DNA from 4 places in the Agrobacterium sp. O3.4 genome. Region 4 is predicted to be linked to each of the others. Evidence: predicted binding sites of a transcription regulator. Region 4 holds the regulator's gene; each other region holds the start of a gene.
The links. The regulator LexA, encoded in region 4, represses DNA repair genes until DNA is damaged. The targets are predictions, from matches to a motif close to TGTTCNNNNTGTGTTCNG.

Region 1 (8,039 bases), on a different contig from region 4:
TGCGAAGATAATTCGCATCCCCCGTCTCAGGCAGCGTCGGAAACTGACCGCGCGGTATAGAGCGCGAACCGAACTGGCGCAGAGCCTCCAGATAAAAGCGGTTATTCGTGGCGATCGCGATGGCTGTGTGGAACTCGTAATCGGCGTCAACGGTGGTTTCGCCGGCATCTATGGCGCGGGCCATTTTCCGGTGCGCGGCAGAGATTGCGGCTTCCTGCTGGGCCGTCCGGCGGTATGCGGCAATCGCCGCCGCCTCCCCTTCCGTTGCCAGCCGGAACTCCAGCATTTCCAGTGTTTCCGCAATGGTGCCAGCTTCTGACTGGGTCAGCTTTACCCCGGCCCATTCACTGGTATTGCTGACAAAAACCCCCTTGCCCTGGATGGGAACGACATAACCGGCAGAGCGCAGATCCGCGATCGCCTCGCGCACCACCGTTCGGCTCACGCCATAGGTGCGCTCAAGCTGCGGTTCCGTGGGAAGCTGGTCACCATTTCTCAGTTTACCGCTGCGAATTTCCGCGCTGAGATTGTCGATGATCTGTTGCGCCCGTCGCTCCCGCGGTTTTGCCATATCGTCCCTCATGCCACTCTTCCCTCTTGCGAAATACGAATCCCTTCGTTACTCATATGATGACTTTGTGTTACGTCATATGTTTTCATGTTAGCTCAGGGAGGAGTTGGGATGAAGTACCATCAAGAGTTTTTGCAATGGAGAATTGCGCGTCATCGGCGAGCAGTTCGCGGTACGCCATTCGCTGACGGTTCCCTCTTGCGGAAGTGCGGCCTGCAATGACGGAAATCTCACTGCGCGGGCTTGGACATCGCTTCCTGCAACTTGTCGTCAGCCTCTTCATACTGCTTTGCATCACGTTCATCATTGGCCGCGTCATGCCGACCGATCCGGTTGGCGCAATCGTCGGCGAGCTTGCGGACCCCAAGGCCTATGAGGCCATGCGGGCGCGGCTCGGACTTGATCTGCCGCTCTACCAGCAGTTCTTCCTTTATCTGCGCGGCCTGCTGCATGGCGATTTCGGCATAGCGATCCTGACCGGCAATCCGGTGACCAAGGATCTGGCACAGGCCTTTCCGGCAACGCTGGAACTGGCGACGCTGGCGATCATCATCTCCACCGTCATCGGCGTGCCGCTTGGTCTTTCCGCCGCGCTGTTTCGCGATACGTTCATCGACAAATTCGCGCGTGTCTTCGCGCTGGTGGGACATTCGATCCCGGTCTTCTGGTTCGGCATCGTCGGGCTGGTGATTTTCTACGCCAATCTCAACCTTGTTGCAGGCCCCGGCCGTGTCGACGTTTTTTACGAAGGCCTCGTGGAACCGAAAACGGGGCTGATGCTGGTCGATACCCTGCTTGCCGGCGAAACCGAGATTTTCTGGAACGCGCTTTCGCACATCCTCCTGCCGGCGATCATCCTTGCCTATATGGCGATGGCTTACATCACCCGCATGACACGCGCTTTCACACTCGAGCAACTCAGCCAGGATTATGTGATCGCAGCGCGCGCCAAGGGCGTCAGCCCGGCACGCACGGTCACCCGGCACGTGCTGCCCAACATCGCCGTGCAGCTCATCACCGTTCTCGCCATCTCCTATGGCAATCTTCTCGAAGGTGCCGTGGTGACGGAAATCGTCTTTTCCTGGCCCGGGATCGGTCAATACATGACCAACGCCCTGCTCATCGGTGACATGAATGCCATTCTCGCGGCCACCATCGTCATCGGATTCATCTTCATGATGCTCAACTTCCTGGCAGACGTGGCCTATACCACGCTGGACCCGCGCACACGGGAGGTCGCTCGATGACCGATATCACCCAGAATAATGGCGTTCACGGCCGCAGCGCCCTGTCACGCCTGTCGACCACGACATTCCGGACATTAAGAAAGCTCGGTGACGAGCCGCTTGGAATGTTCGGTTTTGCCATCCTTGCCATCCTGGTTCTCGTCGCGATCTTTGCGCCGCTCATTGCGCCGTTCGATCCGGCCCGCCAGGCGCTCGACAATGCACTTCAGCCGCCCAGCTGGCTGCATCTGGCCGGAACCGACGAATTCGGCCGGGATATTTTCAGCCGGCTTGTCTATGGCACCCGCATCACCATCCAGACCGTCTTGTCGGTCTCGGTTATCGTCGGCCCCATCGGCCTTGCGATTGGCGTCATGGCCGGTTTCTTCGGCGGCAGAACCGACGCGATCCTGATGCGCGCCACCGATATCGTTCTGTCCTTCCCATCGCTCGTGCTGGCGCTTGCCTTTGCGGCCGCCATGGGTGCGGGTCTCGGCACGGCGATCATCGCGATCTCGCTGACCGCCTGGCCGCCAATCGCGCGTCTCGCCCGTGCCGAAGCTCTCGTCGTGCGCAATACGGATTATGTCGCCGCCGCCCGCCTTTATGGCGCATCCCCGCTGCGCATCCTGTTCTTATACATTGCGCCGATGTGCATTCCTTCGGTCATCGTCCGCCTGACGCTGAACATGGCCGGCATCATTCTCACTGCCGCGTCGCTCGGCTTCCTCGGTCTGGGCGCTCAGCCGCCCCTGCCGGAATGGGGAGCGATGATCTCCAGCGGCCGTAAATTCATGCTCGATTACTGGTGGGTCGCCGTCATGCCCGGCATCGCCATCCTGCTGACGAGCCTTGCCTTCAACATCGCCGGCGATACGCTGCGAGACCTGCTGGATCCGCGCCATGCCCGTTCCTGATAGCTCCCCCATTCTTTCGGTCCGCGATCTCAACGTTCGCTTCGGCCGCAACTCCATTCCCGCCGTTTCCAATGTCAATTTCGACGTCGGGCGCGAGCGTGTCGGCATCGTCGGCGAGTCCGGCTCCGGCAAGTCCACGACCGGCCGCGCCGCCATGCGGCTTCTGCCGAAAAGCGCCACCGTTACGGCGGAGCGCATGGACTTCCTCTCCGAACCGCTGCTTACCAGATCCGAACGCCAGATGGGCGCAATCCGCGGCAGCGAGATGGCGCTGATCATGCAGGACCCACGTTATTCGCTCAATCCGGTCCTGCCGATCGGAAAACAGGTGGCGGAGGCGGCCGAACTGCATCTCGCTCTCACCGGCAAGGCAGCGAGAAACGCCGCGCGAGACATGCTGCTGCGCGTGCGCATCAACGATCCCGACCGCGTGATGGGACTTTACCCGCACCAGATTTCCGGCGGCATGGGGCAGCGCGTGATGATCGCCATGATGCTGCTCGCCAAACCGAAGCTGGTTATCGCCGACGAGCCGACCTCGGCTCTCGATGTCAGCGTTCGCAAGGATGTGCTTCTGCTTCTGGACGAGATGGTGCGTGAAAACAATTCGGGCCTCATTCTCATCAGCCATGACATCCGCATGGTCTCGGCCTTCTGCGAACGCGTGCTGGTGATGTATGGCGGGCGCGTGGTGGAAACGCTGACGAAGCTCGAGGATGCGCAACATCCCTATACGCGCGGCCTGATCGCGGCGATGCCCGATCCCCGCAATCCTGTCAGGCGTCTCAAGGTACTGGACCGACAGGCAATTGATGCGGAGGTGATGCGATGATCACGGTAGACAAGCTCGATGTCGTCTATGGCACGAAGGAAAACCGCAATCACGTCGTTCGCGGCGTCAGCCTCAAGGTCAACAGGGGTGAAACGCTCGGCATCGTCGGCGAAAGTGGTTGCGGCAAATCGACATTGCTGCGATCGCTGGCGGGGCTGGAATCGGTGTGGACCGGATCGATCAGTTTCGATGACAAGCCGGTCGGCAAGGTGCGCAGCCGCGAGGAACTGAAGCTGGCGCAGATGGTGTTTCAGGACCCGTACGGTTCGCTGCACCCACGCCATCGCATCGGCCGGGCTCTGGCCGAACCCATCCGCTCCATGGGGCTTGGCGATGGCTGGTCGAAAGTACCGGCCGCCCTGCAACAGGTCGGCCTGCCCGCACATTTCGCCGAGCGGTTCCCGCATGAGCTTTCAGGCGGCCAGCGCCAGCGTGTGGCAATCGCACGCGCGCTGATCCTCGAGCCGCCCATCCTGCTGCTCGATGAGCCGACATCCGCGCTCGACGTGTCCATTCAGGCGGAAATCCTCAATCTGCTCGCCGACCAGCGCGAGGAACGCGACCTTACTTTCGTTCTCGTCAGCCACGATCTCGCGGTCATCGCCCATATGTGCGACCGCGTTCTCGTCATGCAGAACGGTGTTTTTGTCGATGAGTTGACCAGGGCCGATCTTGAAGCGGGCGTTACCCACGCGGCCTATTCAGGCGAGCTGTTCGAAAGCAGCTTTCTTTAGATCGACATCGAGCCTCTAAAGACAACCGTCCGGCGGAAGCGCCGGGCGGCTTTGTTTGTGATCGGCTCAATCAAAGATCCGGCGAAACTCAGGGAGAAGACGGTGCTTTGACCTCAGCGAGCTTCTGCTCGAGAAGCCATGTCCACATCGCCTCGTCTTTCAGCACTTTTCCCTCCACCGCCTGATGATTTGTCTCCTCGAACACGGTGAGCCGAACATTGCGTTTCAACTCCTGAAGGCGTTGAACGAGAACCACGGTGTCGGATAGCGGTATCACCTCGTCATTTGCACCGTGGAAAGCCCAGAAGGCGGTCTTTTCATTGGTGCGGTTGAGATAATGCCGGATACCGCCGCCGGCGATCGGCACGACAGCCGCAAAGGTCTCCGGAAACTGTTCCGCCATTGACCATGCGCCAAATCCACCCCGGCTATAACCGATCAGGTAGATGCGGCTGCGGTCCACCCGATGATCGGCCACCACCGACTGCAGAGTGGCTGCAACACGCTCGATCGGATAAAGCAGTTGCTCACTGGGGTTTTGCGGCGAGAACACCAGGAAAGGAAAATCACGCCCCTCTTCGATCATTTTCGGCAGACCACTTGTGCGCAGCTTCTCGACATCGCGGCCACCCTGGTCACCGCCATGCAGCCAGACAACGAGAGGATAGGTCTTGTCCGAACCAGCATAATCCTTCGGGGTGTAAAGCAGGTAATTGATGTCAGAGGCGATGGTGACATCGGATTTCACGGCTTTCTGCTCGGCCGAGGCAAATGTCGAGGTGGTAAGGGCAGCTACGACGATCAGGCAGAATTTCAGATTTTTCATTTGGTCCTCCCAACAGACAGGCCTTTTCCCCCAAGGCCGATGATTGAACTCGCAAGCCTCCGGCCTGGTTCAGGCCTTTCCGAGCCGAAACGGGAAACGCGAGAGCAACGAGAATAAATGATTATATATTTCAATTAAGTACGAGATTTTCCTTATTACTATTCTTATCTTGATGGGAAAATCAGGTCCTTGCCAAACAGTGACGCCGGGGCCGGTACATCGGCTTGGATTATCACGTCGAAGCGTTCATTATTTGTTCTGGATTGGTGTTTGAGTCTTTGCTAATCATTGCAGGAACGGTGGAAATGGCCAGACGATGCCTCGAGGGCTGGCCATTTCCACCGCTATCCACGGACGGACAACCACATATCAAGGATTGCAGGCATGGCGGCTGCCTATCTGGACAAGTTGAACGAACAACAACGCAAGGCGGTGGAACACGGCGTCGGGCTGGCAGAGGGGCAGACGGCCGGACCGCTCTTGATCATTGCAGGCGCCGGTTCCGGCAAGACCAATACGCTCGCCCATCGCGTCGCGCATCTGATCGTCAACGGCGCCGACCCCCGCCGCATCCTGCTGATGACTTTTTCCAGACGCGCAGCCTCGGAAATGTCGCGGCGTGTCGAGCGTATCTGTAAACATGTCCTCGGGAGCAATTCAGGTGCCCTGACCGATGCGCTGGCATGGTCCGGCACATTTCATGGCATCGGCGCACGCCTGTTGCGCATCTATGCCGAACAGATCGGCCTCAATATCGATTTCACCATCCACGACCGCGAAGACAGCGCCGACCTGATGAACCTTGCCCGGCACGAGCTGGGATTTTCCAAGACCGAAAGCCGCTTTCCGACCAAGGGAACATGCCTTGCGATCTACTCGCGTGCGGTGAATTCCCAGACGCCGCTGAAGGAGATCCTGCGCCAGCATTATCCTTGGGTCGCCAGCTGGGAGAGCGAACTTAAGCAACTGTTCGCGGCCTATGTCGAGGCCAAGCAGGTCCAGAACGTGCTCGATTACGACGATCTCCTGCTCTATTGGGCGCAGATGGTGAGCGATCCTACCCTGGCAGACGATATCGGCAACCGCTTCGACCATGTGATGGTCGACGAATATCAGGATACCAACCGGCTGCAGGCTTCGGTGCTGATGGCCCTCAAACCCGGTGGCCGTGGTTTGACGGTGGTGGGCGACGATGCGCAGTCGATCTATTCGTTCCGGGCTGCGACGGTGCGAAACATCCTCGATTTTCCGGCATCCTTCAGCCCGGCGGCGGATATCATCACGCTTGATCGCAACTATCGCTCAACGCAGCCGATTCTTGCCGCCGCCAATGGCGTCATCGATCTGGCGCGTGAGCGGTTTACCAAAAACCTCTGGACGGAGCGGCAGTCACTCGAACGCCCGAAGCTGGTGACGGTGAAGGACGAAACCGAACAGGCGAACTTCATCATCGATCAGGTCCTTGCCAATCGCGAGACCGGCATGACGCTGAAACAGCAGGCCGTGTTGTTTCGCACCTCCAGCCACAGCGGCCCGCTTGAAGTGGAACTGACCCGCCGCAACATCCCCTTCGTTAAATTCGGTGGCCTGAAATTCCTCGACAGCGCCCATGTGAAGGACATGCTGGCGGTCCTCCGCTTCGCCCAGAACCCGCGTGACCGTGTCGCCGGTTTCCGGCTGCTGCAGATGCTGCCCGGCATCGGACCGAAGAAAGCCGGTAACATTCTCGATACGATCGCTGCAGACGCCGAGCCGCTGCTTGCCCTTGCCGAAATTCCGCCGCCACCGAAGACCGGCGACGACTGGACGGCCTTCACGCAAATGCTGGTGGGCCTGCGACGGGGCCAAAACGGCTGGCCAGGCGAAATCGGCCAGGCAAGGCTATGGTACGAGCCCCATCTCGAACGCATCCATGAGGATGCGGATACCCGCAAGGCCGATCTGCTACAGCTTGAGCAGATCGCCAGCGGTTATCCCTCGCGAGAACGATTTTTGACCGAGCTGACGCTCGATCCGCCTGACGCCACCAGTGATCAGGCCGGCGTGCCGCTGCTTGACGAGGATTACCTGACCCTGTCGACCATCCATTCGGCAAAAGGCCAGGAATGGCGTTCCGTCTTCATCCTGAACGTCATCGATGGCTGCATCCCATCCGACCTTGGCGTCGGCACCACCCAGGAACTGGAGGAAGAACGAAGGCTGCTCTATGTCGCGATGACGCGCGCCAAGGATGGCCTGTCGCTGATCACGCCACAACGCTTCTTCACCGGCGGCCAGAGCCAGCAGGGCGACCGGCATGTCTACGCCTCAAGAACCCGCTTCATACCGGCCACATTGCTGCAGTTCTTCGAAACGACGACATGGCCGGTTGTTTCGGCCGCAGCTTCGGAGCGCAGCGCGCAGCAGATCCGGATTGATGTGGGCGCGCGGATGCGGGCGATGTGGAAATAGAGCAGCAACTATGTGCCGGGGCATAGCTGGCACCTTTATGGAAAGCAATCGAGCTGAATATGTCACAGCGCTTACCTAATGCACCGAAGTTGGGGAGAATACGAAAAAAAAAAGCGCCCGTCGTTGAGGCAACCTCGCTTGGGGGTTAACGTCATTATGATATCATTTTTTAGGTATCTTAAATACTGCATGCGAGGGGCGCATTATGAAACTGTATGTTGGCAGCCGGAATTACAAACCTGAGGGCTACTTAACCGTTGATATCGATCCGTCGATGAGGCCTGACATAGTCGCGGACATAACAAAAATGTCTTCGGTAGAAAACAATTCCTGTTCTGAGGTGGTTGCTGGCCACGTACTAGAACATATCGATTGGCCCGACAGCTTTTTGGCGTTCTCAGAATTTTCCAGAATCCTACGACCTGGTGGTGAGTTGAAAATTGCAATCCCTGACATGGGTGCATTGCTTCGAATGCTGTTGA
Region 2 (8,039 bases), 670 kb from region 4:
TTGCCGCGATGATCGACGCGGCGCGGCAGAAATTTCCGGGATATCGCTTCGTTCTTGCCGGCACTCCGGATGGTCACGGCAACTTCACCCGTTTCTCATGGCGTCTCATTTCGCCTGATGGGGACGATGTCGCTGGCGGAACCGATGTCGTCAGCCTGAATACCGAGGGACGGATCGAAAATGTCGTCGGTTTTCTCGATGGCACGGCATCCTGAAAAAGAGGCGGGATGGTCCCGCCTCCTGTCCCGGCAATCTTGTCAGCCGGCGAAACCGACGCCGGCCTGACGCTGGCCGAGCGCATTAAACACGGTGGAAACGATGCCGGCCCGGTCAAGGCCGGCATTGGCATACATGGTTTCGGGCTTGGCCTGCTCCACCCACTGGTCGGGCAGGGTCAGCGTCCGGACTTTCGGGCCATGGTCGAGCAGGCCGGCGCTGGCCATGAAATGCAGCACATGCGCGCCGAAACCGCCGACAGAGCCTTCTTCGATGGTCACCAGCACCTCATGATGGCTGGCCAGCTGGCGGATAAGGTCGAGATCGAGCGGCTTGGCAAAGCGCGCATCGGCAACCGTGGTGGAAAGGCCGGCCGCTTCAAGGTCTTCGGCCGCCGCCAGGCATTCCGCCAGCCGCGTGCCGAAGGAGAGCAGCGCAACCTTGGTGCCTTCCTTGATGATACGACCCTTGCCTATCTGGAGAATCTCACCACGCGCGGGCATCTCGACGCCCACGCCTTCACCGCGCGGGTAGCGGAAGGAAATCGGGCCTTCATCATAGGCTGCCGCCGTGCGCACCATATGTTTCAGCTCCGCCTCATCCGAGGCCGCCATCACCACCATGCCGGGCAGGGTGGCGAGGAAAGTCGTGTCGAACGAACCGGCATGGGTCGGCCCGTCAGCACCGACAAAACCGGCGCGGTCGATGGGGAAACGCACGGGCAGGCTCTGGATGGCCACATCATGCACTAGTTGGTCGTAACCGCGTTGCAGGAAGGTGGAATAAAGCGCGCAGAACGGCTTGTAACCATCAGCCGCAAGCCCCGCCGCAAAGGTGACGGCATGCTGCTCGGCAATGCCGACATCGAAGGTGCGGGACGGGAAAAGCTCGGCCATCTTGTCGAGGCCCGTGCCGTTCGGCATGGCGGCCGTCACACCGATGATCTTTTCGTCGAGCGTCGCTTCCTGGATCAGGGCTTCGGCAAAGACGCTGGTATAGCTCGGCGCATTCGGCTTGGCTTTCGCCTGCGCGCCGGTGATGACGTCGAACTTGTTGACGCCGTGATATTTGTCGGCTGCGGCTTCCGCCGGCGCATAACCCTTGCCCTTCTGCGTCACCACATGGATGAGAACAGGGCCTTTCTGGTTGTCGCGCACATTGCGCAGCACCGGCAACAGATGATCGAAGGAATGGCCGTCGATCGGGCCGATATGATAAAAGCCAAGCTCCTCGAACAGCGTGCCGCCGGTCACATAACCGCGCGCATGGGTCACGGCGCGGGTAATGGCGCGGTCGATGGTCTTGCCGAGATAGGCCGTCAGTTTCTTGCCGAAATCGCGGAAGCCCATATAGGTGCGGCCGGAGGCGAGGCGTGCCAGATAAGCGCTCATCGCGCCCGTCGGCGGCGCAATCGACATATCGTTGTCGTTGAGGATGACGATCAGCCGCGCATCGAGCGCGCCGGCATTGTTCAGTGCCTCAAACGCCATGCCCGCCGACATCGAGCCGTCGCCGATGATGGCTACGACCTTGCGGTCGCTGCCATCAAGACCCGCCGCCACCGCCATGCCGAGACCGGCGGAAATGGAGGTGGAGGAATGGCCGGCGCCGAAATCATCATATTCGCTTTCGGCCCGCCGGGTGAAACCGGAAAGCCCATCTTCCTGCCGCAGCGTGCGGATGCGATCCCGTCGGCCGGTCAGGATCTTGTGCGGATAACATTGATGGCCAACATCGAAGATCAGCCGGTCTTCGGGCGTGTTGAACACCTTATGGATGGCAATCGTCAGTTCCACCACGCCAAGGCCGGCACCCAGATGGCCACCGGTCTTCGACACGGCATCAATCATCTCGTCGCGCAGTTCCCTTGCCAGTTCCGGCAGGTCGCGATCGTCGATCTCCTTGAGATCGGAGGGAAAATTCACCCGGTCGAGCAATGGTGTCTGTGGCATTCCGGTCAATCGTTCGGCCTTTTCTTGTCGTCAGCAGGGCGTGCCAGAGCGTCTTTCATGTCGAAAGCCGACGGTGCAGCCCTGCATGTCGTACACTTCTATAGAATTTCAACCTTCCGGCAAAGGGACAAACTCTTCTTCGTCGCCGGGAACGATGTCGAAGCGTCCGGTTCTCCACTCCTGTTTGGCCTGCTCTATGCGTTCTTTTGATGACGAAACGAAGTTCCACCAGATGTAACGGCGCTCATTCAGCGCCGCCCCGCCAAAGATCATGATGTGACAGCCATTGCTGCCGGCCTGCAGCGTGATGTCGTCGCCGGGCCGGAAGACGAGCAGTTGATCGGCGGCGAAAATATCACCGGCAACATCCAGCGAACCGGACAGAATATAGATCGCCCGCTCCTCATGATCGGCGGAGAAGGGGAATTTTACCCCCGGCTCCAGCGACAGGTCGACATAAAGCGTATCTGTAAAGGACGAAACCGGGGAGGTGAGGCCTTCGAATTCGCCGATTACCACCCGGCCGGTCGCGCCCTTGAGGTCGATCAGCGGCATGTCTTCCTTCGCCGTGTGGGCAAAAGCGGGGGCGATTTCTTCCATATGGTCTGGCAGGGCAAGCCAGGTCTGCAGTCCGGACATGGAAAGCGGATGGCCGCGGAGATTTTCCGGCGTGCGTTCCGAATGCACGATGCCACGCCCGGCCGTCATCAGGTTGATGTCGCCGGGGCGGATGACAAGCTCGGTGCCGAGACTGTCCCGGTGCTTGATTTCGCCGTCGAACAGATAGGTAACAGTCGAAAGCCCGATATGCGGATGCGGCTTGACGTCGAGCGCCTCACCCGCCTTCAGGATCGCCGGGCCCATGCGATCGAAAAAGATGAACGGCCCCACAAGCCGCCGCTGCCGGGTCGGCAGGGCGCGGCGCACGGCAAAGCCGCCAATATCACTGGTTCGGGGAATGATCAGGTTTTCGATGGCATCGCAGGCAAAAGCATCACCCGCGACGGGATCGTTGCCGGGAAAGAAGGACATCGCAAGCTCCTCGTATGGTCTGGCGGGAGTTTAGCATAACCGAGGGGGAGGGGAGCATCGCGATATCGAACGCAGCGTCAACGATCCTTGTTAACACGACATTGTGAGAACACCTTACGGCCGGGGAAAGTTTTCAAACCTCTCCTCCGTCATCCTCGGGCTTGGCCCGAGGATCTAAACACGTCAAGAAAATCAATGCATTGCCGATCCTCGGGACCAGCCCGAGGATGACGTCGAGTGTTTGAATCGGGAGGTGGCTACCTTATCGAATCACGTCCAAACGCTCCCGCTAAACGCAGTCATTCCCCGTCGAGCGGTTCCACACCCTGCGGCTTGCCCGCACGATCGAGGCGGATTTTCTCGATTCGCTTTTCGGCAGCGTTCAACAGCGTCTCGCAATGTTTCTTCAGGGCTTCGCCGCGCTCATAGATGGCGATTGATTCGTCCAGCGCCACGTCTCCGCGTTCCAGGCGTGCGACAATGCTTTCCAGCTCGGCGACGGCCTTTTCGAAGGAATAACCGCTGACATCGGCTGTGTTGGCATTTTCCGTCATATTCAACCCTTCATCATTCTCAAAATATGCATGGCTGCCGATTCCGCCAGCCCTTCCAGATCATAACCACCTTCAAGCAGGCTGACGACCCGGTTCGATGCGTATTTGTCGGCCATTTCCAGAAGCCGGCCCGTGGCCCAGTCGAAATCCTCTCCCACCAGATTGATCTGTGCCAGCGGATCGCGGTGATGCGCGTCAAAACCGGCGGAGATGAGGATGAGATCAGGCGAAAAATCGGCAATCGCCGGCAGTACGCGGGATTTGAAGGCCTCACGAAAATGGTCGCTGCCGGTGTTGGGCGAAAGCGGGGCGTTGACGATATTGTTCTTCGCGCCGGTTTCGTTTTTATCGCCGCTCCACGGGTAAAGCGGCATCTGGTGGGTGGAACAGAACAGCACTGATGTGTCGTCCCAGAAAATATCCTGCGTGCCGTTGCCGTGATGCACGTCCCAGTCGATGATGGCGACGCGCTCTGCCCCATGTTTTTTCTGGGCATGGCGGGCGGCAATCGCCACATTGTTGAAAAGACAGAAGCCCATGGCCTTGGCGGTTTCCGCATGGTGGCCGGGCGGACGGGCGGCGACGAAGACATTATCGGCAGCGCCGGTAAACACGTCATCCACCGCAGCCATTGCTGCACCGATGCCGGTCAGCGCCGCCTGCAGGCTTTTCGGCGAGGCATAGGTATCCGCCTCGATGCGGTTGATCTCGCCATCCTCTTGCGGGATCTGCCGCATGACAGAAAGCAGATGCTCTTCCGGATGCGCCAGCAGCACCGCATCCTCATTGGCCTGCGGCGCTTCCTTCCGTTCCAGCCGCTCGAAATTCGGATGTTCGAGTGCGATGTTCAGCGACCGCAGGCGGTCCGGCCGCTCGGGGTGGCCGGGAGGCGTGATATGCTCCAGGAAGATCGGGTGTTCGTATAAACGCGTCGCCATGCTTTTCCTCCCGAAGAAAGTCTGTTCAGGCGCGCTGCGGCAGAAGCGGATAACCGGCCATCACGGCACGGCCGGCCAGCGCGGCAAGCACGGCCTTCAGCGCATCGCCGGGAATGAAGGCGAGCGAACCCATGAAGGCCTTTTCGAAACCAAGCCCGACGACCAGCGCCAGATAGGTGATGCCGAAGGCATAAAGCACCACCACGCCGCCGATGAGGCTGGCGACGAAGAAACCAATACCCTGCGCCAGAGCGGACTGGCTGCGATTGACGAGTTTTTCCGAGAGCGTGCCGGTGACGAAGACAGCCGCGATCCAGCCGATCAGGAAGCCCGTCGTCGGCGTGGTGAAAATCGAAAGACCGCCGCGTCCGCCCGACAGGACCGGCAGGCCGATGGCGGCAATCAGGATCGTCAGCAGTACCGCGAGCGTGCCGCGCTTCGCACCCAGCACGACGCCGGCCAGCATGACGCCGAGCGACTGCGCGGTGATCGGCACGGGAACGAAACCGAGCGTGATCGGCGGCAGAAGCCCGAGTGCGATGATGATGGCGGAAAACAGCGAAATCAGCACAAGGTCGCGGGTCGTCATGGCGCTCAAAACTCCGGATGGTTATCTGGCGCCAAGCTTTGGCCTCTGAAACCGCGCGCGTCAATGGCGTCGGCAATGGCATCGGCATCCTTCAACGTCATAATGACGAGTGGCACGATGATGGTCGCCATCCGCACGGGCAGGCCACGCGCCCGGTGTGCGTCACGCACCGCATGATACCGGTTGACGATCTCGGGCACGAACCGCACGACGAGCCCGACCGCAAGCCCGATATCGGCAGCCTTGACCAGCCCCAGCCTTTCGAGAGGGGCGGCGGCAAGCGTGATCTCATCCATGAACTGCGAGATGCTGACGGTGATGGTGACGGCGGTGGCAAGCAGCGCCAGCGCCGTCAGCCGCAAAAGATTGACTGTCGCATCATGGGCCGGGAGCAAAAGATAGCTGAAGGCCGCGACGAGGAAGATGGTCAGCATCACCGGCCGTAGCCGCAGGCCGATATCCTGGAAGGGTAGCCGCGTCTCGCGCAGGATGGCGGCGGCGAGAACCATGGCGCATCCCAGCAGCAACAGATCGCGGGTAAGGAACAGCGCGATGCTGAAGCCCATCAGCGTCAGGAGCTTGAGGCGCGGCGAGACGCGGTAGAGCCCGCCCGTGCCTTCAACGTGCAGCGATTTCATCGCGCCACCGCCGCGAGATATTGCGCCACCGCCTCTTCAGGCGCGGCGTCCGCAATCAGCGCGCCGCCGTGGAAAACCAGCACACGGTCGAAGCCTTCAAGCAGCGGCAGATCATGGGTAATGACGATGAGCGATTGCGACAGCGTCGCCATGGTCTTTTCCACGACAGCCCGGTTTTTGAGATCAAGCTGGTTGGTCGGCTCGTCGAGAATAAGGATGTGCGGTTCGGTAACCAGAAGCGCCGCCAGCGCCGCAAGCTGCAGCTCCCCGCCGGAAAGCTCGTGCGCGCGCCGTTCTTCAAGATGTGAAATGCCAAGCCGGGCAAGAACGGCCTTCATCCGGGTTTCGGTTTCCGCCTTGCCGAGACCGAGCCGTTTCAGCCCGAAGGCGACATCGTCGCGCACGATCGGCAGGATGATCTGGTTCTGCGGATTCTGGAAGATGAAGCCGACCGTCTGCAAGACCGCCTTGGCGTCCGTCACGGTGTCGAGACCGTTCACCGCAACCTTGCCCTCGCTCGGCTTGTTCAGCCCGTTGATCAGCCGGGCAAAGGTGGTCTTGCCGGAACCATTAAGGCCGATCACGCCGATACGCCGTTCCGTCAATGTCAGAGACAGCGGCTGCAGGGCCTGCCGGCCCTCGAAAGCGACACCGGCGGCGTCGAAACGGATTTCCAAGCTTACATCCTCGCGCTCGTTTTCCGGTTCTATACCCCGTCATCAACAGAAGTGAAACAAGGAACAAAAAAAGAACATTGCAATCCTGAAAAAGCCGTCATACCTTCTTCTCCATGGTGATCAAGGTTTCAAACGAAGCGGCAAGACGAATTTTTCTGGCGCGGCAGGGGCTTTCCTCGCCGCCCGGCAAGGCGCTTTCCAAGAGCGACCTGCTGCAGCTGATAACCGATATCGGTTTTGTGCAGGTGGACAGCATCGGCACGGTGGAGCGCGCCCACCATCAGATTATTTTCTCCCGCAACCAGACCTACAGGCGGGACCATCTGACCACGCTTTTGGAAAAGGACCGCGCGCTGTTCGAGCACTGGACACATGACGCTTCCATCGTGCCGACGGAATTTTATCCCTATTGGAAGCACCGCTTCCGCCGCCGCGAGCCGATCATTCAGGAGCGCTGGCGCAAATGGCACGGCGAGGGTTTCGACGCCGCTTTCGGTGAAACGCTGGAGCGCATTGCGGCAACCGGGCCGGTTCTGGCGCGGGAGCTGAAGGAAGAGGGGCACCAGTCCGGCGGCTGGTGGAACTGGCATCCGTCCAAGACCGCGCTCGAATATCTCTGGCACACCGGCAAGTTGGCGATTGCCGGCCGGGTGAATTTCCAGAAGGTCTATGACCTCGCCGAGCGGGTCATTCCCGGTGAGCATCACGAAACCGAGGTGGAACATGCGGAATTTGTCGACTGGGCCTGCCGGCAGGCGCTGAAACGGCTGGGTTTCGCCACCCACGGCGAAATCGCCGCCTTTTTCGATCTCGTTACCCCGCAGGAGGCGAGGGACTGGGTCAAAAGCCATCGCGATGAACTCTGTGAGGTTTCGCTTCTTGCAAGCGATGGCGACAGTGCCCGCCCGTCCTATGCCTTTGCCGCTTTCACCACCGACCTGACCGACGTGCCGGAACCCTCATCCCGCGTCCGCGTCCTCAGCCCCTTCGATCCGCTGCTGCGTGACCGCAACCGCACGGAACGTCTGTTCGGTTTTTATTACCGCATCGAGGTCTTCGTGCCGGAGCCGAAAAGACAATATGGCTATTATGTCTTCCCGCTTCTGGAGGGCGACCGCGTGATCGGTCGCATCGACATGAAGGCGGATCGCAAGCGCGGTACGCTGGATGTTCGGCGCCTGTGGCTGGAACCGGGCGTGCGTGCCTCGGCGGGCCGGCTGGAGAAGCTCGACGCGGAGCTGGCGCGGCTCGCGAAATTTACGGGGGTGGAGAGCGTGAATTATCTGGAGGGCTGGCGGGAGGAAAGCTGAAGTTTTTCGCTCTGGACACTGTGAGAGTGACATCCCACCACGCGACGCCATCTTCGCAGCTGAGGTAGCCCGGCGTCGCCGCGTGTTTCTTCTCCCCGCCGGGGAGAAGGTGGCCCGAAGGGTCGGATGAGGG
Region 3 (8,039 bases), 1.2 Mb from region 4:
CAGTTTCCCGTTTCACCGGAAAACTAAGCCCTTGGCATTCAAAGTGCAATCCGGCTGATATCACGCCGCCTTGGCGACGTGATATTCCTTGATCGCAACCATCTTGATCGCCGGAAAACGCTCGGACTCATAGCGCAACGAGAAGGCGTCCTGCGCCAGAAACACCGGATCGCCATCCAGATCGCGGGCGATATCACCGCGCTTGACGTTGAGGAACTTATCCATCTCCGCCGGCTGATCGGATGAAATCCAGCGGCAGACGGAAAAGCGCGACATTTCGAAGGAGACCGGCAGGCCGTATTCGCCCATCAGCCGTTCTTTCAATACGTCCAGCTGCAGCGCGCCGACGACGCCGACGATGGCTGGCGAGCCGTCTTCCGGCGAGAAGAGCTGCACGACGCCCTCTTCCGCCATCTGCTGCAGGGCTTCCTTCAGCTTCTTCGCCTTCATCGCATCTTCGAGCCGCACGCGGCGCAGGATTTCCGGCGAGAAGTTCGGAACGCCCTGGAAAACAAGGTTTTCACCCTCGGTCAGCGTATCACCGATGCGCAGCGTGCCGTGGTTGGGGATGCCGACCACATCACCCGCAAAGGCCGTATCGGCGAGCTGGCGCTGCGAGGCGAAGAAGAATTGCGGCGCGGTGAGCCCCATTTGCTTGCCGGTGCGCGACAAACGCGCCTTCATGCCGCGCTCCAGCTTGCCGGAGCAGATGCGGGCAAAGGCGATGCGGTCGCGGTGGTTGGGGTCCATATTCGCCTGAATCTTGAAGACGAAGGCCGTCATCCTGTCTTCGGCCGCATGCACGGTGCGGGTATCCGCCACCTGATCGCGCGGCGGCGGTGCGAAATCGCCGAGTGCATTGATGAGGTCGCGCACACCGAAATTGCGCAGCGCCGAACCGAAGAACACTGGCGTCATGTGGCCTTCAAGAAACGCCTGGCGATCGAAGGGACGGCAGGCTTCCAGCGCCAGTTCTGTTTCTTCGATAAAGACCTTGCGTTCATTTTCCGGCAGCCGATCGGCAACCGCCTGCGGGCCGTTGACCGAAAGGCCTTCCACCTGCGTATCATTGCCACGAAAGGTGTTTTCGGCGAGATTATAAGCGCCGCAGAAGCTTTTCGCCCGTCCCACCGGCCAGGTGATCGGCGCAGTATCAAGCGCCAGCTTTTCCTCGACCTCATCCAGAATCTCGAAGGGATCGCGGCTTTCGCGGTCCATCTTGTTGATGAAGGTGATGATCGGAATATCGCGCATGCGGCAGACTTCGAAGAGCTTCAGCGTGCGTGGCTCGATACCCTTGGCGGCGTCGATGACCATGATCGCCGCATCCACCGCCGTCAGCGTGCGGTAGGTATCATCGGCGAAGTCTTCGTGGCCGGGCGTATCGAGAATGTTGAAGACGCGGTCGTTATATTCGAAGGTCATGACCGAGGTGACGACCGAAATGCCGCGCTCGCGCTCGATCTTCATCCAGTCCGAACGGGTCTGGATGCGATCCTTCTTCGCCTTCACTTCACCGGCAAGCTGGATCGCTCCGCCGAACAGCAACAGCTTTTCGGTAAGCGTCGTCTTACCCGCGTCCGGGTGCGCGATAATAGCAAAGGTGCGGCGGCGGGAGACCGCCTCGGCAAGTGTTTCGGCCATCTGACAAATCCTGTGAATTGCGGGCTATCTAGCGTTTCAGGCCCGCATTTGCAATTGACCTTGCCGCGATCTGCGCAAACTAATGCCGCATGACCGTTCAAAATGACAATCGCCCCCCTCTTCGCCTCGTCCGCCTCGCCAATGGTGCAGGCCTCGAATTGCCGTCCTATGAAACCGGTGGTGCTGCCGGCATGGACCTGCGCGCCGCGGTGCCTGCAGATCAACCGCTAACGCTGAAACCCGGTGAACGGGCACTGGTGCCGACCGGCTTCATCTTCGAAATTCCCCAAGGTTACGAGGCGCAAATCCGCCCCCGCTCCGGCCTTGCCATCAAGAACGGCATCACCTGCCTCAATTCTCCCGGCACGGTGGACAGCGATTATCGCGGCGAAGTGAAGGTCATTCTCGCCAATCTGGGGCAGGATGATTTCACCATCGAGCGCGGCATGCGCATTGCGCAGATGGTAATTGCGCCGGTAACACAGGTCACCGTGAGCGAAGTGACGGAAACCTCCGAGACGGCGCGTGGCGCCGGTGGTTTTGGCTCGACCGGGGTCTGACCGGCAACCAGCATGATCGATTGTTTTTACCCGGCAATTTCGCTATTGATTTAGCGGATTTTCCGGGAAACATGATCATGACACTGACGACCCTTCTGGCCTATGCCACTGCCCTCTTCATCGCCGCCGCCATTCCCGGCCCCGGCATGACGGCAATCGTGGCGCGGGCGCTGGGTTCGGGCTTTCGGGAAACCTTCTTCATGGGCCTCGGGCTGGTGCTGGGCGACATGATCTACCTGACCGGCGTAATACTGGGGTTGGCCTTCGTGGCGCAGACATTTCAGGAAGCCTTCATGGTGCTGAAATTCGCCGGTGCGGCCTATCTCCTCTATATCGCCTGGAAGCTTTGGACCGCCGGCCTTTTGCCGCAGGACCTGAAGGCGAAAAAAAGCACCAGCATGCCGATGTCCTTCCTGTCCGGCCTGCTGATCACCCTTGGCAACCCGAAAACCATGCTGTTTTATGTGGCGCTGGTGCCGACGCTGATCGACATCCGCATGATCGGCCCGTCGGAATATGCGACACTCCTCGCCCTCACCTTCGTCGTGCTGATGGCCGTTCTGTTGCCCTACATCCTGCTTGCGGCCAAGGCACGCAACCTCCTGAAACGGCCGAGCGCGCTGACGATCCTCAACCGCACGGCGGCGGGCATTCTGGCCGGAACGGCGACCATGATCGCCATCCGCAGCACCTAAAATAATTTCGTGCATTTACCCAGTTTATCGTGAAATTTTTCCGGTAAACCGGCCATATAAGGATGAACGTTCGCTAGCCTGACAGGGCGATTGCTCCTATTCTGCCGCTCAAATCTTGCGGCCACTATTCTGTGGCCTTCATACAGGAGAGCATCATGCCCGAAGCCAGAAAGCCCGGACGCGGACGCGTCTATTCCTCGATTACGGAAACAATCGGCGATACGCCGATCGTGCGGCTGGACAAGCTGGCGAAAGAAAAGGGCGTGAAGGCCAACCTGCTTGCCAAGCTGGAGTTTTTCAACCCCATCGCCTCCGTGAAGGACCGCATCGGTGTTGCCATGATCGAAGCGCTGGAAGCGCAGGGCAAAATCACTCCCGGCAAAACGACACTGGTGGAGCCGACTTCGGGCAATACCGGCATCGCGCTTGCCTTTGCTGCCGCGGCCAAGGGCTACAAGCTGATCCTGACCATGCCGGAAACCATGTCGGTCGAGCGTCGGAAAATGCTGGCCCTGCTCGGTGCCGAACTGGTGCTGACCGAAGGTCCGAAGGGCATGAAGGGCGCAATCGCCAAGGCGCAGGAACTGGCCGAGACGCTTCCCGACGCCATCATACCGCAGCAATTCGAAAACCCCGCCAATCCGGATATTCACCGCAAGACGACGGCGGAGGAAATCTGGAACGACACCGACGGCACGGTCGACATTCTCGTTTCCGGCATCGGCACGGGTGGAACGATCACCGGCACGGGTCAGGTTCTGAAATCCCGCAAGCCGGAAGTGAAGGTCATTGCGGTGGAACCCGCCGACAGCCCGGTGCTCTCCGGTGGCAACCCCGGCCCTCACAAGATCCAGGGCATCGGCGCTGGTTTTGCACCCGCCATCCTCGATACCGGTATCTATGACGAGATCGTCACCGTCACCAATGACGAGGCTTTCGAAATCGCGCGTCTCGCGGCAAGGCTCGAAGGCGTGCCTGTCGGCATCTCCTCGGGTGCAGCATTGGCGGCGGCAATCAAGGTCGGCGCGCGCGAGGAAAATGCCGGCAAGAACATCGTCGTCATCGTTCCTTCCTTTGCGGAGCGTTACCTTTCGACGGCGCTGTTCGAAGGTCTTGGGCTCTAACGACCCCATCCGGTACGCGCGATCGCGGACCAAGGAATCGAGATTTATCATGCCGCCGGTACCGCTGGCGGCATAAGCCTTTCAGAACGCCCGCATTCGGCTGAATTCACGCGATGCGCTTCATATCGTGCTTTCGCATCGGCCTATCGAGAAGGGGCGGAGCTTTTTCAGAGGCTGCCTCCAAACTCTTCCAAAAAAGCGCGCAAACATCACGGCTCTAAGCCGCTGTCGGCAACCTCTCACCCGCGATACGATAGGACACGGCTTCCGCCACATGAATGCGGCCGACCGTTTGTTTGCCGTCCAGGTCGGCCAATGTTCGCGCGACCTTCAGAATACGGTGATAACCGCGTGCGGAAAACTTCAGCCGTTCTGCGGCATCGCGCAACAATTGCAGCCCGGACGCATCCGGCTCGGCATATTTTTCGATCAGGGTCGTCGTGCAGCGGGCATTGGTACGGATGGCAGGAAACCCCGCCGCCGCATAACGCTCCTGCTGGGCGAGGCGGGCATTGGCGACACGGGCGGCAACCACCGCGCTCGGCTCGGACGCGACGGGGCGGATGAGATCAGTGGCGGAAACGGCAGGAACATCAATACGGATATCGATACGGTCCATCAGCGGACCGGAAATGCGCCCCTGATAATCGGTCACGCAACGCGGACCTCTGGCGCAGGTGAAGCCCGGCTCTCCTGCCATGCCGCACCGACACGGGTTCATCGCTGCGACGAGCTGGATTTGCGCCGGATAGCTGACGCGGTGATTGGCCCGCGCGATGATACATTCACCCGTCTCCAGCGGCTGGCGCAAAGCATCCAGCACCTGCGGCGAAAATTCCGGGAATTCATCCAGAAAAAGAACGCCGTGATGGGCAAGTGAAGCCTCGCCCGGTCTGGCGCGCAACCCGCCACCAATCAAAGCCGCCATGGTGGCGGAATGATGCGGCGTGCGGAACGGCCTGCGGTCTGAAAGCTTGCCGCCCGACAATTGGCCGGCGATGGAATGAACCATGGACACTTCCAGCAGCTCTGCCGCCTCGAGCGGCGGCAGGATGGACGGCAGACGCGCGGCAAGCATGGATTTGCCGGAGCCGGGTGGACCGACCATCAGCAGATTATGGCCACCAGCCGCTGCCACTTCCAGCGCACGTCTGGCGCTTTCCTGTCCCTTGATATCCGCCAGATCGGGCAGATTGACCGGACTGGTCCGGATGGCGGGCACGGGGCGCGAAAGCAGCTGCGTGCCGCGAAAATGATTGGCAAGCGCTATGAGGCTGCGCGGGGCAAGGATATCGATGCCGGCACCGGCCCAGGCCGCTTCCGGACCGCTTTCAGCCGGGCAGATCAGGCCCTTGCCGAGAGCGTTGGCGCCGATGGCCGCCGGCAGCGCGCCAGAGACCATGCCGATGGTGCCATCGAGATTAAGTTCGCCGAGAACCACATATTGGCCGAGCGCCTCTGCCGGTATGGCGCCCAAAGCGGCCATGAGCCCCAGAGCAATTGGAAGATCGAAATGCGAGCCTTCCTTTGGCAGATCGGCAGGCGCGAGATTGACGGTCACCTTTTTTGCCGGAAGCGCCAGACCCGAAGCATGTAGTGCCGCCTGCACCCGCTCCCGGCTTTCGGCCACCGCCTTGTCCGGCAGGCCGACGATCTGGATGCCGACCTTTCCGGGTGCGACCATGACCTGCACCTCGACGGGCACACCCTCTATGCCCTGAAATGCAACCGTATTGACCTTCGCCACCATGGCCTGCCCCCGCAAACCGGCCACGACATCAGAGCTTCATGCCCTGTGGCGGCCACCCGCAAGCAACGTGCCATAAGGCAAAGAATAAAACAAGAACATCCGGTGAACAATTTCACGCGGGCGATGTATTTTAGTTGTATCTAGTTGCACCCACGGAACAAACGGAGTTCGATCGGAAATCGCCTCAGAAATCCTGAGCTTCGCGCTTTTTCTCGATGGCGTCCCACAACAGGCTTGCCACATCGGCACCGCCGAATTTCTGCACCTCACGAATGCCCGTCGGTGAGGTGACGTTGATCTCCGTGAGATAATCGCCGATCACATCGATACCAACAAAAAGGAAACCACGCTCGCGCAGGGCGGGACCAATGCGGCGGCAGATTTCCTTCTCGCGCGCCGTCAGTTCCGTCGGCTCTGGCCGGCCACCGGCATGCATGTTGGAGCGGGCATCGTTTTCCGCCGGCACGCGGTTGATTGCGCCCACCGGCTCGCCATCCACCAAAAGGATGCGCTTGTCGCCCTTACGGACGTCAGGCAGATATTCCTGGGCGATGTAAGGCTCACGGAACATCTGGCCGAACATTTCCAGCAGCGAGGAGAAATTGCGGTCGTCACGCGCCGAATGGAAGACACCCGCACCGCCATTGCCATAAAGCGGCTTGAGGATGATATCGCCCATTTCATTGCGGAACCGGGCGATCTCGGCCACGTCCTTGGTGATCAAGGTCTTCGGCATCAGATCAGCGAATTCAGTGACGAAAATCTTTTCCGGCGAGTTGCGCACCCAGGCGGGGTCATTGACAACAAGCGTCCTAGGATGAATACGCTCCAGCAGATGGGTGGAGGTGATATAGGCCATGTCGAATGGCGGATCCTGACGCAGATGGATGACATCCATGGTCGAAAGATCAACGCGCTCCGGTTCCGACAGCGAGAAATGGTCGCCCTTTATGTCGCGCAACTCCATCTGCTCGACGGTGGCGTAAATCTTGCCGTCACGCATGGAAAGACGGTCGGGCGTATAGTGGAACAGCCGGTATCCACGCGCCTGCGCCTCAAGGCTCATGGCGAAAGTGGAATCACCGGCAATGTTGATGCCGGAGACATGATCCATCTGGATCGCGACGTTCTTGATCTTCGCCATGCGCATGTTCCTCTTGCAGCATAGGGATGCCCTGCGGCCCACAATGCCCATTGTCCCGTCTTTTCAAGCTTCCCGGCAAGCCCGGGAGAGACCCGGAAATGCTTCAGAAAACCCTGAAGATGTAGGGCAGCGACCATTCAAACGCAACTGCTGCAAGCGGTGCTTTGTGTGAGTTTTATTGAACCTTCACAATTCCCCCGACGGAGCCGGAAGGCCCCGTCGTTTGAATTGTTTTACCGTTTCAGGCCGCCAGCTTGTAGGAACTGCCGGAAAACAGCTTGTTCTTGACGCGATAGGCCAGCGCCAGCGCCCGGGGGAATGGACGACGCATGAAGGCAACCTTGCGGACATAGTCATCCACCCGCCAGGTGGCCCATGTTCCCGCCCGGAAATAGGCGACGTCGCCAACCCGCAGGATGCTGACCGAACCGTCTTCGGCCGTCACATGCACCTCGCCTTCCAGAATATAGACGGTTTCATCCCAGCCGAAGAACCAGCGGAATTCACCGGCCGTGCAATCCCACATGGCGGTGCTGGAAGCGCGGTCACCGCTTCGGGAATGATCGGCCGCGCGCGCCTGGGGATCGCCGGAGATGATCCAGTCAGGATTGATGGGGGCTGGCTGAAGTCGCAGATCGGTGCAGGATGCGCTGACAACGGCCTCGTCTTTTACTCCGCGCAGATAGGCCGGCAATATTGGCATCGTGCGGATCGCCATGGTTGCAGCCGCCGCGAACATCATTTTGAACGACATATGAGAAAACCCCCGTGAAATATTGGAGGTCTTCTATCATCGGGATCGTAACAAAGCGGTTTTGACAATCGGCGCAATTTTAGTCATCGCGCCGATTTCTTCCGACGTGATCAGGCCGTTGCCAGCTGAGCGGACTGTACCTGGACCTGCTCCGCCTTACCGGCGATGCGCTTGCCGGTTTCGTTGGAGAAGAAGTGCAGTTTTTCCGGCGCTATCGTTACCGACAATGCAGCCGGAACCTCGACATCCGGCGGGAAAGCCACTGTCAGGTTCTGATCGCCGATCATGCCATGCACGAGGCGCTGCGAACCCAGCTCCTCGATATAATCGACGCGCAGCGCAAGGCCCTGCTCGCCCGCCGCGGCAAT
Region 4 (8,039 bases):
TTCATCCCTCCCTGAGTTGCCGTTTGAATGGATAGATTGGCGCGTACCATATGCAAGAAAATGCCATGCAGCAATGCTTTAAACGCATGGCACATATTCACGCTAAGATGCTGTGAATAAATCACAAATGTTAAATTAACCAGATTTCGGTTAATCAGAAATATGTGTTCATGATGACAATTTCGTCCGTGCGGGACATATTCAGCTGGTAACGGGAAATTTCATCAATCATGTCCCGCTCCAGCGAGCCGTCGCTCAGCAATTCCACCTGCCGCTCCAGCGCTACACGCGCCTGCGTCAGCTTTGCAAGCTCCGCTGTTCTGGCAATACGCTGCCGCTCCAGCCGCTCCGTTGCCTGAAGGCCGAAGTCGCCATGGATGGAATGATAGCCGAAATAGGAAAGAAAAGCGATCGTGATGGCCGGAACGATCAAACGGCCGAATCGTCTCTTTTTATGATGTCTGGTCCACATGCCGCAGAGAAGCCTTAAAACGCATAACCTTTGAGTCTCGAGACTAAGCCGGATTGTTTAACTATCCGTTGACCTTAAATTGCGATTGGCAATTGGGCATGAAAAAAGCCCGCCGGAGGGCGGGCTAAGAACGGCAGCGACGTCAAAAGAACCCTCGTCATGCCGGATTTGATCCGGCATCCAGCCACAGCGCGTCTGCGCTGTGGGGAGAGTCTTTCGCGATCAAGGACTTGATCGCGCTAGACCCCGGATCAGGTCCGGGTAACTGAATGCGGATGCTACCGCTCGCCTCTGAATGAGCCCGCCAAGGCGGCGGGCCGCATCACAAACCAATACTGCCGGAATTAACCGCGCAGGATCGAACGGCCGGCGTAGGCAGCCTGCGGACCCAGCATTTCTTCGATGCGGATCAGCTGGTTGTACTTTGCGAGCCGGTCGGAACGGGCAAGCGAGCCGGTCTTGATCTGACCGCAGTTCGTCGCAACAGCGAGATCGGCGATGGTGGAATCTTCCGTCTCGCCCGAACGGTGCGACATGACGGCGGTGTAACCAGCCTTGTGTGCGGTCTCAACTGCATCGAGCGTCTCGGAGAGCGAGCCGATCTGGTTGACCTTGACGAGGATGGAGTTTGCGACACCCATCTTGATACCATCGCGAAGGCGGGCGGAGTTGGTGACGAAGAGGTCGTCGCCGACCAGCTGGCACTTGTTGCCGATGAGATCGGTCAGAGCCTTCCAGCCGTCCCAGTCGTCTTCCGCCATGCCGTCTTCGACGGAGATGATCGGATACTTGGCAACGAGTTCAGCCAGATATTCGGCCTGCTCGATCGGCGAACGGGTCTTGCCTTCGCCTTCATAAACGTAGTTGCCGTTCTTGAAGAATTCGGTCGCAGCACAGTCAAGACCGATGAACATGTCGTCGCCCGGACGGTAGCCAGCCTTTTCGATCGACTTCATGATGAAATCGAGTGCTGCCGGCGCGCTTTCGAGACCCGGTGCAAAACCGCCCTCATCGCCGACATTGGTGTTGTGGCCCTGTGCGGACAGTTCTTTTTTGAGCGTATGGAACACTTCCGAGCCCATGCGCACGGCTTCACGGATGTTCTCCGCGCCAACCGGCAGGATCATGAATTCCTGGAAATCGATCGGGTTGTCGGCATGCGCGCCGCCATTGATGATGTTCATCATCGGAACCGGCAGCAGATGCGCGTTCGGGCCACCGACATAACGGTAAAGCGGCAGGCCGGAGGCTTCGGCTGCAGCCTTGGCGACAGCGAGCGACACACCGAGGATGGCGTTGGCGCCGATGCGCGACTTGTTCGGCGTACCGTCAAGCGCGATCATCATCTGGTCGATCTGGATCTGGTTTTCAGCGTCGAAACCGCCGATGGCGTCGAAGATTTCCGTATTGACGGCTTCAACCGCCTTTTCCACGCCCTTGCCGAGATAACGCTTGCCGCCATCGCGCAGCTCAACCGCTTCATGCGCGCCGGTCGAGGCGCCGGAGGGAACGGCCGCACGGCCCATGGAGCCGTCTTCGAGGTAAACATCGACTTCAACAGTCGGGTTGCCGCGGCTGTCGAGAATTTCGCGCGCGATGATATCGGTAATGGCAGTCATGGTCTCTCCCTTGGGAATGGAACAGATATTTTCCGTCGCCTGTCTTAGACGATGACGAAGAAATTACAATGACGGCGGGCGGCAGAAACGGAGCGCCCGCCATTTAAAATCGATTGGCACAAACGAAACGCACGGCCTCAGGCTTTGGTGATCGCGTCAAAGGCCAGAAGCTTTTCCAGCAGTTTCGGCATGTCCTTCAGGTGCACCATGTTGGGGCCGTCAGACGGTGCATTGTCCGGGTCCTCATGAGTCTCGATGAAGAGGCCGGCGACACCGACCGCCACGGCCGCGCGCGAAAGCGTCTCGACGAATTCGCGCTGGCCGCCGGTGGAACCGCCCTGCCCGCCCGGCTGCTGCACCGAATGGGTGGCGTCGAAGACAACAGGCGCGCCGAGCGAAGCCATGATCGGCAGCGAGCGCATGTCGGAGACCAGCGTGTTGTAACCGAAGGACGCGCCGCGCTCGCACAGGAGCACATTCGGGTTGCCGCTTTCGTTGAGCTTGGCCAGCACGTTTTTCATGTCCCAGGGCGCCAGAAACTGGCCCTTCTTGACGTTGATGACGCGGCCGGTCCTGGCGGCGGCGACGAGAAGATCGGTCTGGCGGCTGAGGAAGGCAGGAATCTGCAACACATCCACCACTTCGGATACGATAGTGCATTGTTCCTCGGTGTGAATGTCAGTCAGAACAGGAAAACCGTATTCCTTCTTCAGATCGGTAAAAACCTGCATCGCGCTGTCAAGGCCGATGCCGCGCTTGCCGGAAAGCGACGTGCGGTTCGCCTTGTCGAAGGAGGATTTATAAACGAGGCCGATGCCCAGGCTGTCGCAAAGTTCCTTCAGCACGCCGGCAATCATGAAGGCATGTTCGCGGCTTTCCATCTGGCAGGGGCCGGCAATCAGCGAAAAACGCTCGGTATTGGAAAAGGAGACCTTGCTGGCGCCATCGCCGGCGGTGACTTTGAGATTGTTCGTAACGCTCATCATTTTTCCTCGAAGGCGAAGGCAACGCCCTGACCGGGTGCTGCGGGCACCACCAGCCGGCCAGCCGCTTCTGTGCTGGACACGCCATTAGCAGCAAGTACCGCTTCTGTCACGGCAAGATCGCGAACGGAAAAGACGATGCCTGCGCCGCGCAATCCACCGCCGCCCTCTTCGGGAATATTAAAGGCATGTCCGCCGAAGACCGGCTTTTGCGTCAGTCTTATGCGGGCATTGCCGGTTGCGAAAAGCACATCACCATCCGGGGACATTTTGCCATCACAGCCGAAAACAGTTTCGATTAGCCGCACCGCATTCGCATCACCACCGGAAAACAGGACGATCTCGCTGAGACCGGAAACGCCGTTAGCATGGCGCTCCAGCACTGAGCGGTCGCCCGGCAGGGCCTGCAGCCGCTGGCAACTGAACAGAAAGAAATCCTCCGCGGAACCGCCTGCTGCAAAAGCCAGCCGGAAGGCCGCCTCGCTCTGCGAACCATCCGGCATTTTGACCGGCCGCGAAAATTCAAAGCCATTCCCGGCCGAGAGGCCCGCGGCTACGAATCGGTCGTGATCGCCACGAGCGTCCTGTGTCGCAGCGACCAGAGCGGAAAATCCCTCGCCTGCAACCTGTTTCCGGAAGGCCTGGTCCCGCCCGGTGAACACATCTCCGCGATCAATCGATGCATTATAGTTAGCCGGGTTAGCGATTGCGAGAGGCTCCAGATACGTTCCATCGGCGAAAAAAACGCAGGCATTCTGCGTGCCGAAGGGGTGAAGAGCCGCAGGCGCTACCGTAAATCCCAGGTTTCCAAGGCGATTTGCCGCAATGTCGATGTGCTCGACAGGCAATACGAGATGGTCGATGTGGTATGGTTTCGTCATTTCCCTGCTTCCTCCTGTCGCATGCGGCATGGCCATGCCGGAACAGTCCGGACGGCAGAAAAGCACAATTTCGTGCTTTCAGGCAAATTATCAAAACAACAGATAGCAGCTTCACGAAATTTTAGGGGATTGCGGAACACATATGGAACATATAGTGTTCGTTCTGTATTTGTTTCGCGACCTCCACTACGATTCTCAAGGGTGTTTTCCTCATGCTCACGCGCAAACAGCAGGAATTGCTTCTCTTCATTCATGAACGAATGAAAGAGTCCGGCGTGCCGCCCTCCTTCGATGAAATGAAGGACGCACTCGATCTTGCTTCCAAATCCGGCATCCACCGGCTGATAACCGCCCTCGAAGAGCGCGGCTTTATTCGCCGGCTACCTAACAGGGCACGGGCGCTGGAAGTCATCAAGCTACCGGAGGCCTATGCGCCTGGTGCGAGGCCGCAGCGCGGCTTTTCGCCAAGCGTCATCGAAGGCAGCCTCGGCAAACCGAAGGCACCGGAACCCGCACCTGCGCCCAAGGCGCCCGCCAACGATCTCGGTGGTGCTGCCACGGTGCCGGTCATGGGCCGCATCGCCGCCGGCGTGCCGATTTCCGCCATCCAGAACAACACCCATGATGTTGCCGTACCGGTGGACATGCTGGGTTCGGGTGAACATTACGCGCTCGAAGTTAAGGGCGATTCGATGATCGAGGCGGGGATTTTCGACGGCGATACCGTCATCATCCGCAACAGCAATACCGCCAATCCGGGCGATATCGTCGTGGCACTGGTGGATGACGAGGAAGCGACGCTGAAGCGGTTCCGCCGCAAGGGCGCTTCCATCGCGCTGGAAGCCGCCAACCCCGCTTATGAAACCCGTATCTTCGGGCCTGACCGGGTAAAAATTCAAGGCAAGCTGGTCGGGCTTATACGCCGTTACCATTGATCTGAATTGGCCGTCATTCTCTCGAGACAGGTGTCGTCATGCGGCGGCGCCTGTCGAAGATAACGGCAATTTCTTAGTTCGACTGACCATGTGAGTCTCGGGCACTCCTATTCTTCCCGCAGACGGATACATCTCGTCTGGTAAAGATCAGTTCCAGTTTCATATGGATATCTTTGTCGCGCACTCCTCACCGGCCTGTTATCACCAATGCGTCGTACGCCGTGGACTTCTGATCGCGTGAGGTCGTTGACGCTTGCGGGATGCGGCCGGCCTGACGCTGCCACCGAATGGTGACACTCGATGCAAAGCCCCTGCCATTCATCAACGCGATTTATGAGTGCCATGGATTATTTTCGATATTCCATCATGCCCCGACAGGTATAGAAATGCGCGTCATATCCGGGAGATAAGCCATGTACGATCTTTACATCGCCAACAAGAACTACTCTTCATGGTCACTGCGGCCGTGGGTGTTGATGCGCACTCTGGGTATCGCCTTTGATGAAAAACTTGTTCCGTTTGGCGAAGGTGTCGCCTTTTCCAGCTTCTCGCCGACCGGCAAAGTGCCTTGCCTTGTCGATGATGGCGTGACGATATGGGAAACGCTGTCGATCGCCGAATATCTCGCAGAACGGCACCAGGGCGTCTGGGCAGGCGACAAGCAGGCGCGGGCATGGTCGCGTTCGGCGGCGAGTGAAATGCATGCCGGCTTTTCCTCGCTGCGCAATCTTTATCCGATGTCGGTCGGTATTCGGGTCAAGCCGAAGGGTGGCGATGCCGGGCTTGCGGCAGACATAAAGCGCATCGATGCGCTATGGAGCGAAGGTCTGACAAAATTCGGCGGTCCTTATCTTGCCGGTCAGAAATTCACGGCGGTCGATGCTTTCTTCTGCCCTGTCGCGTTCCGTTTCCAGACCTATGGCGCTGATCTTTCACCTGCGGCAAAAGCCTATTGCGACCGGCTGCTGGCCCTGCCCGCCATGCGTGAATGGTATGAAGCCGGTTTGAATGAGATCTGGCGCGATGCGGCGCATGAGGAGGAAATCGGCGGCATTGGTGAAATGACTGCCGATCTGCGTGTGAAGGTCTGAATATCCATGCTGGCGACGTTCATTGCGGTGTCGCCAGCAACTGCCTGACTGGTTCCGGCACCTCGTATTCGAAACGGTCGGTTTTCCAGTTGTAATAGCGGTGCTCGCTCCATGGCCTGTCCGCCCCGGCAATCGCCGCGCGCAGCCGTCCGACGACCGCAGGCTGATCGCTGTCGGCAAAGTTTATTTCCACCGAACCAATGCGCCGCAATATATCCCGGTTGAGCAGAAGCGCACCTGAGCGGCATTGTGAAAACGAGGTCCTGCGGGAAACGACGACAATATCGGCGATGTCGCAGGCTTTTCCGGCAAACCGGCCGTCTTCCAGAACGACGATCCACTCCCCGCTCCCGGCGCGCGCCACGCACCATATGCCTTTGCTGCAGGTGAAGACGCCGGGTTCCGCATCTTTCAGCGCTGCCGTCATCTGCCGTGTCACCGCCCTCGTCTCCTCCGGCGTAAGTTTTGATTTTGTGGTCAATCCTACACTGGTTATTGCGGCCTCCGCTTTGAGATTGACCGGTGGAACGGGCTGTTCCGGCAACAGGAGTGCTCTTTGCCACTGGCCGTATACGAAGTCCTGCGGTCGCGTTTTTGTCGTATAGGCTTTGCCGTCGTCCAGCAGCGCCACCAGTTCCCCCTCCTCGTGAATGAGCAGATCCGGGCCATCGCGATAGGCCGTGGCCGCCGACAGGCCGAAGGCGGAAACAAGAAGCGGAATACCAAGCAATGCAAGCCGGCTGCGCAGCAAGGTGAGCAGCAGGAAACCGGCGGAGCCGAGACCAATGAACCACTCATGCGGCCGCCCCGTTGCTGCACTGCCGCCCCAGGACGCCACTTCATTGGCGACTTCGATGACAAGCGCCATGCCATAACCCATGATCTTCAGGAACGGCCCGTCGAGCCCGAACGGCATCAGCAGCATGGCGAGCAGGCCAAAGGGCATGACGATCAGCGACATCAGCGGCATGGCAGCCAGATTGGCGAAAAGTCCATAGGTGGTGACACGATGGAAATGCTCGGCCGAATAGATCGCCGTCGAAACTCCGCCAATCAGCGACGTGGTAATGACCCCGCCAATGATGGTTCCTGCCATTTGCGCCGCCGTCATCCATACCGGTCTGCGTCCGATCAACAGTCGCTCGTGATCGCCGCGCCGGCGGCCCCACCAGGCATAGGTGGATACGAGCGCGATGGTCGCGGCAAACGACATCTGGAAACTCGGCCCCATGATTTCCGAAGGCGAAAAGACAAGGATGATGAGAGCCGAAATAGCGACATTCCGGAGACTGAGCGACGGCTGATCGAAAAGAACCGCGATCAGCATCACCGACATCATCAGCCAGGCGCGCTCGGCGGAGACGGCGAAACCGGAAATCAGGTAATAGGCGAGCGTCATCAAGAGTGCCGCGAAAGCCGAAATCTTCTTGACGGGCCAGCGCTGCGCAAAAGCGGGAAACAAGCTGAAGGTCAGCCTCAGCCCCACAAAAAAAATGCCTGCGGCAAGTGCCATGTTCAGCCCGGATATGGCAACGATATGGGCAAGGCCGGAAAGCCTCAATGCCTCCATCGTATCGGCCGAGATCGCCTGTCTCTCATCAGTGACGATGGACGCGGCGAAGGCTCCGGCGTCACCGCCAATGACATAGCGGATGCGCTCTGCAATGGCGCTGCGCAGGCCATAAAGCCGCATATCCGCCCATTCCAGCCAGCCCGTTTCGACTTTGATGTCGCCCCTTGGTGATATGAGTGCCTGCGGCGGTTTGTAGAAAAATCCGGTCGCACCAATACCTTTGAAATAGGAAGCGAAGGCGAAGTCATTCAGACCCGGCAAAGCAGGGCCGGAAGGCGGCGACAGTCGGGCCTTGCCTTGAATGGTCGCGCCAAGTGCAACGGGGTCACCTCCGCCACGGGACATCAGCGAGATTCTCGCCGGCGGACGCGACAATGCTGGCGCTTCGGTCGCAGCCAGCTGAATGACATATCGCCAGGAACCGCGCGCATCCACTTCCCGGCGCACCACCGTGCCGGTGATGGTGGTTGTAACCGGGGTATCCA

Region 1: M0412_RS21320 (ATP-dependent helicase) is a predicted target of LexA. The motif match lies at 5,350-5,367, and genes of this name have one in related genera.
Region 2: M0412_RS09110 (energy-coupling factor ABC transporter ATP-binding protein) is a predicted target of LexA. The motif match lies at 6,656-6,673, and genes of this name have one in related genera.
Region 3: M0412_RS11455 (YifB family Mg chelatase-like AAA ATPase) is a predicted target of LexA. The motif match lies at 5,854-5,871, and genes of this name have one in related genera.

Annotation. Positions count from the first base shown of each region.
Region 1 is NZ_JALPZP010000005.1:237,508-245,546, forward strand. It holds gene M0412_RS21290 (FadR/GntR family transcriptional regulator) at 1-583, opposite strand, end outside; gene M0412_RS21295 (ABC transporter permease) at 790-1,818, shown strand; gene M0412_RS21300 (ABC transporter permease) at 1,815-2,714, shown strand; gene M0412_RS21305 (ABC transporter ATP-binding protein) at 2,701-3,546, shown strand; gene M0412_RS21310 (ABC transporter ATP-binding protein) at 3,543-4,280, shown strand; gene M0412_RS21315 (prolyl oligopeptidase family serine peptidase) at 4,369-5,106, opposite strand; gene M0412_RS21320 (ATP-dependent helicase) at 5,491-7,557, shown strand; gene M0412_RS21325 (methyltransferase domain-containing protein) at 7,763-8,039, shown strand, end outside.
Region 2 is NZ_JALPZP010000001.1:1,873,605-1,881,643, reverse strand. It holds gene M0412_RS09145 (nuclear transport factor 2 family protein) at 1-215, shown strand, start outside; gene dxs (1-deoxy-D-xylulose-5-phosphate synthase) at 258-2,177, opposite strand; gene M0412_RS09135 (pirin family protein) at 2,277-3,200, opposite strand; gene M0412_RS09130 (exodeoxyribonuclease VII small subunit) at 3,500-3,754, opposite strand; gene M0412_RS09125 (histone deacetylase family protein) at 3,757-4,692, opposite strand; gene M0412_RS09120 (biotin transporter BioY) at 4,718-5,281, opposite strand; gene M0412_RS09115 (energy-coupling factor transporter transmembrane protein EcfT) at 5,287-5,919, opposite strand; gene M0412_RS09110 (energy-coupling factor ABC transporter ATP-binding protein) at 5,916-6,596, opposite strand; gene M0412_RS09105 (winged helix-turn-helix domain-containing protein) at 6,710-7,906, shown strand.
Region 3 is NZ_JALPZP010000001.1:2,352,860-2,360,898, forward strand. It holds gene M0412_RS11435 (peptide chain release factor 3) at 61-1,644, opposite strand; gene dut (dUTP diphosphatase) at 1,734-2,204, shown strand; gene M0412_RS11445 (LysE family translocator) at 2,282-2,899, shown strand; gene cysK (cysteine synthase A) at 3,055-4,023, shown strand; gene M0412_RS11455 (YifB family Mg chelatase-like AAA ATPase) at 4,241-5,773, opposite strand; gene gshB (glutathione synthase) at 5,958-6,917, opposite strand; gene M0412_RS11465 (cupin domain-containing protein) at 7,159-7,671, opposite strand; gene M0412_RS11470 (sn-glycerol-3-phosphate import ATP-binding protein UgpC) at 7,782-8,039, opposite strand, start outside.
Region 4 is NZ_JALPZP010000001.1:1,201,813-1,209,851, forward strand. It holds gene pdhA (pyruvate dehydrogenase (acetyl-transferring) E1 component subunit alpha) at 1-1, opposite strand, end outside; gene M0412_RS05805 (septum formation initiator family protein) at 155-472, opposite strand; gene eno (phosphopyruvate hydratase) at 817-2,091, opposite strand; gene kdsA (3-deoxy-8-phosphooctulonate synthase) at 2,229-3,074, opposite strand; gene M0412_RS05820 (VOC family protein) at 3,074-3,955, opposite strand; gene lexA (transcriptional repressor LexA) at 4,168-4,890, shown strand; gene M0412_RS05830 (glutathione S-transferase family protein) at 5,304-5,981, shown strand; gene M0412_RS05835 (ComEC/Rec2 family competence protein) at 6,001-8,039, opposite strand, start outside.